Linked DNA regions of Corallococcus caeni. The protein of the gene in region 2 binds, or shares a complex with, the protein of the main gene of each other region. Links are inferred from orthologs where the notes say so. Each region holds a gene or a part of one and is shown on either strand. Other genes may lie near its edges.

Evidence for each region. Proteins that work in one complex are often made in the same cells at the same time.
Region 1: the proteins of AABA78_RS01475 (region 2) and AABA78_RS21555 are in contact, whole or in part, in a cryo-EM structure (PDB 7NYH), measured with the Escherichia coli proteins. The link is inferred for Corallococcus caeni from one-to-one orthologs.

The regions. Positions count from the first base shown.
Region 1 is NZ_BTTW01000005.1:38,640-41,638, reverse strand. It holds AABA78_RS21555 (NADH-quinone oxidoreductase subunit J family protein), read right to left. Parts: upstream 1,754-2,999; coding sequence 1,247-1,753; downstream 1-1,246. Other genes in the region: nuoF (NADH-quinone oxidoreductase subunit NuoF), read right to left, coding at 1,750-2,999; nuoK (NADH-quinone oxidoreductase subunit NuoK), read right to left, coding at 918-1,220; nuoL (NADH-quinone oxidoreductase subunit L), read right to left, coding at 1-892. UniProt on the Escherichia coli protein: NDH-1 shuttles electrons from NADH, via FMN and iron-sulfur (Fe-S) centers, to quinones in the respiratory chain. The immediate electron acceptor for the enzyme in this species is believed to be ubiquinone.
Region 2 is NZ_BTTW01000001.1:357,136-361,098, forward strand. The notes cover bases 699-3,533. They hold AABA78_RS01475 (NADH-quinone oxidoreductase subunit A), read left to right. Parts: upstream 699-1,849; coding sequence 1,850-2,218; downstream 2,219-3,533. Other genes in these bases: AABA78_RS01470 (methyl-accepting chemotaxis protein), read right to left, coding at 699-1,563; AABA78_RS01480 (NADH-quinone oxidoreductase subunit B), read left to right, coding at 2,228-2,791; AABA78_RS01485 (hotdog domain-containing protein), read right to left, coding at 2,877-3,245; AABA78_RS01490 (sulfatase-like hydrolase/transferase), read right to left, coding at 3,235-3,533. In the rest of the region: AABA78_RS01465 (PHP domain-containing protein), read left to right, coding at 1-6; more of AABA78_RS01470, read right to left, coding at 19-698; more of AABA78_RS01490, read right to left, coding at 3,534-3,963. UniProt on the Escherichia coli protein: NDH-1 shuttles electrons from NADH, via FMN and iron-sulfur (Fe-S) centers, to quinones in the respiratory chain. The immediate electron acceptor for the enzyme in this species is believed to be ubiquinone.

The sequences.
Region 1 (2,999 bases), on a different replicon or contig from region 2:
CGCCGAAGGTGTAGCCGGACAGCGGCCCGGACTCGATGGGCGTGGCCAGGGACACCGCGCCGCCCGTGCCTTCCGGCAGGGCCAGGGCCAGCTTCTCCAGGCCCTTGAAGGTGACGGGGCCCTTCTGGGAGATGCCCTGCTCGTAGCGCGCCCGGCTGCTGCCCGCGGCGTTGTAGTCGCGCGCGTCCGCCTGGCGGTTGAAGGCGCCCACCGTGAGGATGAGCAGGAACGTGGCGATGAGGAACGCGAAGTCACCGATGCGGTTGGTGACGAACGCCTTGCGGCCCGCCCACGCCTTCGCGCTGTCCGTGTACCAGAAGCCGATGAGCAGGTAGCTGGCCATGCCGACGCCCTCCCAGCCCACGAAGAGCAGGACCAGGTTGTCGGCCATCACCAGCGTGAGCATCGCGGCGACGAAGAGGTTCAGGTACGCGAAGAAGCGCCAGTACCCGTCGTCGTGCTCCATGTAGCTGGTGGAGTACAGGTGGATGAGGAAGCCGACGCCCGTGATGATGAGCAGCAGGATGCCCGACAGGTGGTCCACCAGCAGGCCGAAGTTCACCCGGAAGTCACCCGCGGCGAACCACGTCCCGTAGTCGTGCGCGATGGCGTAGCGGATGGTGTCCCGCTCGATGCCGAACGGGTTGGGCATGCTCACCACGCGCCCGCCCGCCGCGTCGCTGGTGGCCCAGAAGGCCAGCACGCTCAGCACGAAGGCGCCGGCGATGGCGGAGCACGCCACCAGGTGCACGTTGGCCCGGCCCAGCCACTTGCCGAACACGCCGCACACGAACGCGCCCAAAAGCGGCAGCAGGATGATCAGCCCCAGGGAGGGTGCGAACACCTCCGGAGGGATGGGTGCCGTTCTGAAGAATTCGACGATTCCGTCCATGGATGGGCTCAGGGGTGACGGGGCGTTAGTGCTTCATCGTCCGGATGTCGTCGACGTTCACGGAGCCGCGACTGCGGAAGACCGCGATGACGATGGCCAGACCGATGGCCGCTTCCGCGGCCGCCACGGCGATGACGAAGAAGGCGGACACGTGCCCGGTGCCCTCGCCATGCATGCGCGAGAAGGCCAGGAACGTCAGGTTGACCGCGTTGAGCATCAGCTCCACGCACATGAAGACGACCAGCGCGTTGGTACGCACCAGCACGCCGAACATGCCCATGCAGAAGAGGGCCGCGGCCAGCAGGAGGTAGTAGGTGATGGGGACCATTGGGTTGTCCTGAGGGGCGCTGAAGGTCAGATGCGGGACTTGGCCACCACCACCGCGCCCACCATGGCCACCAGCAGGAGCAGGCTGACCGCTTCGAACGGCAGCAGCCAGGTGGTGAAGATGGACTGGCCGATGGCCGCCATGGTGCCGAACGCCGCCTGGCTCTTCGCGTCCAGCTGCGCGGGCTGCGCGTTCACGCGGCCCAGCGTCACGACCAGCACCGCCAGCAGGCCCAGCGCGGAGGCGCCGCCCAAGAGCCGCGTCACCGTGGGCTTGCCGCGGTGGGGCGCGTCCCCCAGGTTGAGCAGCATGATGACGAAGAGGAAGAGCACCATGATGGCGCCCGCGTACACGAGCACCTGCACCGCGGCCACCGTGTGCGCCCAGAGCAGCACGTAGATGCCGGCCAGGAAGAAGAACGTCGACACCAGGGCCATGGCGGAGTTGATGGGGCTCCGCGCGGTGATGACCAGCCCCGCCGACAGCAGCGTCATGACGGCGAAGACGCCGAAGAGGACCAATTCGATGTTCAAGACCAGTCTCCGAAGGAACCCCAGGGGTGGTCACCGAACGGGCAGCGATGCTCCCGCACGTGAGCCTCGAACTCGTCCCGGAACCGCATGAGGAAGGAGTGCGTGGGCAGCGCCGCCGCGTCACCGAGCGCGCAGATGGTGTTGCCCAGGCCGATGGGGGGGTAGGGCGCGATGGAGGACGCGACGTTCGACAGCATGTCGATGTCGCTCAGCTCCGCGCGGCCTTCCTCGATCTTGCGCAGGAGGCGCGTCTGCCAGGGCGTGCCCTCGCGGCACGGCGTGCACTGGCCGCAGGACTCTTCCGCGTAGAAGCGGGCCACGCGCCAGAGGCTGCGCACCATGCAGGTGGCGTCGTCCATCACGATGACGCCGCCGGAGCCGGCCATCGTCTGCTTCATCTTCAGCGCCTCGAACTCCAGCGCCACGTCCAGCTCGTCCGCGCCCAGCACCGGCGCCGACGAGCCGCCCGGGATGACCGCCTTGACCTTGCGGCCCTTGGGCATGCCCTGGCCGTACTTGTCGTCGTGGATCAGCTCCAGGATGGTGGTGTGCATCCCCACCTCGTAGACGCCGGGGCGGTTCACGGAGCCGGACAGGCACACCAGGTGCGTGCCGCCGGACTTGTCCGTGCCCAGCTTCGCGTACCACTCCGCGCCCTTGGCGAGGATGGGCGGCACGCTGGCGAGCGTCTCCACGTTGTTCACCACCGTGGGGCTGCCGAACAGGCCCACCACCGCGGGGAAGGGGGGCTTCAAGCGGGGCCAGCCCTTCTTGCCCTCCAGGGACTCCAGCAGCGCCGTCTCCTCGCCGCAGATGTACGCGCCCGCGCCGCGGACGACGTAGCAGTCGAGCGCGAAGCCCTCCTTGCCCATCAGCGACTTGCCGAAGATGCCGGCCTTGTAGGCTTCATCGATGGCCGCCTGGGTGCGCTCCGCCTGGAACTTGAACTCGCCGCGCAGGTACACGTAGCAGGTGTGCACGCCCAGCGCGTACGACGCGATGGCGATGCCCTCCAGCATCATGTGCGGGTCGTTCTCCAGGATGTAGCGGTCCTTGAAGGTGCCCGGCTCGGACTCGTCGCCGTTGACGGCGAGGTACTTGGGCTTGGGGCTGTCCTTGGGGACGAAGCTCCACTTCATGCCCGTGGGGAAGCCCGCGCCGCCGCGGCCGCGCAGGTTGGACTTCTTCACCTCGTCGATGATGGCGGCGGGCTCCATGGAGAGCGCGCGCTTGAGCCCGTCATAGC
Region 2 (3,963 bases):
GCCTGATCAGGACCGGCGTCAGGACCGGGGCTGGGCCTTGAAGCGGCTCGTGACGGCGGTGAGCCCTTCGGCCACGGACTGGAGGTCCTGGGCGATGCGCGTGGTGCGGCCGGTGGCGTCCACGCCCTGCTTCACCAGGTCCGCCACGTTGCGGGCGCCCTGCACGGCCTGCTCGCTGGACTGGCGCTGCTGGCGGGTGGCGATGGTGATCTGCCGCGCCGCCTCGCTGGTGCCGCGCGCCAATTCCACGATGCGCAGGAAGACGGCGGAGGCCTGCTCGGCCACCTCCACCCCGCGGTCGCTCGTGGCCATGCCCACGCGGGCCTTGGACGCGGCCTCCTCGCCGGAGTCCTGCACCTTCTCCACGATGCGGGCGATGTCGCGCGCGGACGCGGACACGTTCTCCGCCAGCTTGCGCATCTCCGCGGCCACCAGGGAGAAGCCCCGGCCCACGTCGCCCGCCTTGGTGCCCTCCAGCGCCGCGTTGAGCGCCAGGAGGTCGCTGCGCTCCGCCACCTGGTTGATGACCTGGGCGATCTTGGAGACCTGCTGCAGGTCCTTGTTCAGCCCCACGATGGCGTCCGCCACGCCCTTGGACTCCGTGCGGATGTCGTTGATGCCGCCCACCACCTGCGCCACCACCGCCATCGCTTCCGCCACCGCGTCATGGGTGCGCCGCGCGCTGGACTCCACCACCTCCGTGGAGGAGGAGATCTGCTCGGCGGTGCGGGAGAGTTCCTCGAACGTGGCGGCGATCTGCTGCGCGTACGCGGCCTGCTGGCTGATGACGTGCTCCTGATCCGCGGAGGCGCCCATCAGGCCACGCGACGCGCTGGACAGCTGCTCGGTGCGGGTGACGAGCTCCATCACCGTGGCGCGCAGCGTGCCCAGCATCTCGTTGAAGGAGGTGGCCATCTGCCGCACCTCGCCGGCGGCGGACACGTCCAGCTCGCCCCGGAACACGTCGCCCCGGGCCACCTCGCGAGCCACCTGCGTGACGCGCGACACGGGGTCCGCGATGGCGCGGCTGATGATGACCGCCAGCCCCAGGCCCAGCACCGCGGCGCCCAGGTAGCCCATGAGCGAATAGCCCTCCGTCGCCGCCAGCGCGGCCTTCACCTCGTGGGTGCCGAAGCCCGCGCGGTACACGCGGCCGTCGCTCTCGCAGCGCACGACGACCTCCTCACGCAGCCGCGCCACCGTGCACGCACCCGGCGTGAGCTGGGCTGGCTGGGGCGGCCCTTCCGGCACCCGGCCCCGCGCGGCGATGACGCTGCCGTCCGCGCGGGTCAGCTCCTGGAAGTTCAGCGTGAAGCCACCGGACTCCACCTGGGAGAACACCTCCTCGCGCCGCATGCGGGCGTCCGGCGCGGTGTCCGGCAGCGCGAGCCAGGGGTGGCGCACCACCAGCGTCCCCAGCGTCATGGCCCGCTCACCCAGGACCTCCATGCCCGCGGCCTCCTGGCGGGCGGGGAAGTACGCCCCGCTGAAGAACACCACCGCGAGGCACGGGAGCAGCACCGCGATCGCCACCTGCATCCGCAAGGTCAGCCGGCCCCACATGTCGACGACTCCCCAGGCGATGAGCGCAAAACCACGGGACAGCCCGCTGACGCTAGGCGTGCGCTCCCCACAGCGTCAAACCGGCCCCGGGGAGGTCGGGCGGTCAGGCGCGCGGGATGATCCAGGCCCCCCTCGCACCGGCAGGCGTCCGGGCGGGGCGGGCCCGCCGGATGAGGGCGCCTGATGGGCCCGGCATTTCGGCCGTCTTCTCAAGGGGTTGGCGGGCCCTGGGCGGGGGTGTTTCCCTTTGACACGACGCCAGCGGTGTCGTTAGGGTCCGCGCCCGATGACTACACCCCTCGCACCGTACCTGCCGATGGCGGTGGTGCTCCTGCTGGCCGGCGTCCTCGGGATGATCATCCCCCAGGTCACCACCCGGCTGGGCCCCAAGCGCCCGAGCAGCACCAAGTCGGCCCCCTTCGAAGCAGGCTCCGAGTCGAGCGGCCCCGCTCGCCAGCGCTTCGCCGTGAAGTTCTACGTCATCGCGCTGCTCTTCATCGTGTTCGACGTGGAAGCGGTGTTCCTGTACCCCTGGGCGGTGAACTTCCAGGCGCTCGGCTGGTTCGGCTACGTGGAGATGCTGGTTTTCGCGTCGACCCTGGTCGTGGGCCTTATCTATGTCTGGAAGAAGGGCGCTCTCGACTGGGAGAGCTGAGACTACGCCATGGCTGACACCGACATCGCTCCGATCATGACCACCCGCCGGGACGAAGCCATGGGCTTCTTCCAGAAGCTGGTGTCCAAGGGCCTGGGCTGGGCCCGCAAGTACTCGCTGTTCACCTACCCGTACGCCACCGCGTGCTGCGGCATGGAGTACATGTCCGTGGCGGCCAGCCGGCACGACATCTCGCGCTTCGGCGCGGAGTTCCCCCGCTTCTCGCCGCGCCAGGCGGACCTGCTGATGGTGGTGGGCACCATCAACCTGAAGCAGGCCCCCATCCTCAAGCGCGTCTACGAGCAGATGACCGAGCCCAAGTGGGTCGTGGCCTTCGGCGTGTGCGCGTCGTCGGGCGGCTTCTACGACAACTACGCGGTGCTCCAGGGCATCGACCGCATCATCCCGGTGGACGTCTACATCCCCGGCTGCCCGCCGCGTCCGGAGCAGGTGCTGGACGGCCTGATGCTGCTGCAGGACAAGATCGGCAACCAGGTGCACCGGCTGCGCGACCCCGGCCAGCCCAACGAGACCGCGGAGCACCACGCCCGCATGCTCGCCGCCGGCAAGTAGTCCGAAGCGCTACTGCTTCACCGCACGGGCCCCGCGCCGCCTCTCACGAAGAGGCCGGTGACGGGGCCCGAGGCGTTCCTGGCCCCTACCAGCGGTGGTACGCGGGGTGGCCTTCCTTCACCGCGACGAAGGTGCCCCGGCAGGTGGCCGTCACCTTGCCGTTCTCGCCGGTGAGGGTGCCTTCGACGACGACGCGGTCGCCTTCAATCGACACCGGCTTCGCGGACAGGTGCACGCGGCCCATGGGCGTGGGGCGCTTGAGCACGATGGCGTAGTCGGCGGTGACGGTGCACGGGGGCGTGGCCGCGCCCTGCGCCTTCATCAGGTGGTACGCCGCCGTCCAGTTGCAGTGGCAGTCCAGCAGCGCGCCGATGATGCCGCCGTTAAGCACGCCCGGGAACGCCTGGTGGTGCTCCTCGGGCGTCCAGTCCGCGACGACGAGGTCACCCTCCACGCGGCTGCGGATGCGCAGCCCCTTCGGGTTGGCCGGGCCACACCCGAAGCAGGCGTTGTGGGGGGCGTACGTTTCCTGGAGGCCGGGGGCTGTTTCGGTCGTCGACATGGCCGGCGACTCTACGTGAGACGGACTCCGGCGCGCGCTCCCGAGCGTCATCCAGCCAGTCCGCCAGCGCTCGCGCGTCCGCCCCTTCACAGTCCCCCGTGCAGGTGCGCCGCACGCTGCCGTCCGCCTGCGGCCGATCCACCACCCAGCGCTCGCCGTCGAAGGCCCCGGTGTCCTTCTCACGCAGCACCGCCGCGTCCGCGGCGTCGCCCATCTCCACCACGCCGTCCGGGCGCAGGCGGTACGCGTCGAAGGTGCGCGGCGCGCCCGGCCAGTGGCCCGCGTCGAAGACCTCCGGGCTCACGTGCGTGTAGCCCGTCTCCGCGTACAGCGGCGCCAGCGGACGGCCTTCGCCACGCAACAGCGGCCCGAGCGACGCTCCGTCCGCTTCTGGCAGCGCGGACAGGCCGGACAGCTCCAGCAGCGTGGGGCCCACGTCCACCAGCCGCGCCAGCGCGTCCACCCGGGCGGGGCCCACGCCGCGTCCGCCGGGCGGCTTCACCGCGAGCAGGATGCGGTTCTCCTCTTCACCCAGCCGCGCGCCGTGCACGGACGTCGCGCCCGCCAGGTCCGGCCGGTCCGCGTGGAAGCTCTCGCCGTGGTCGGACAT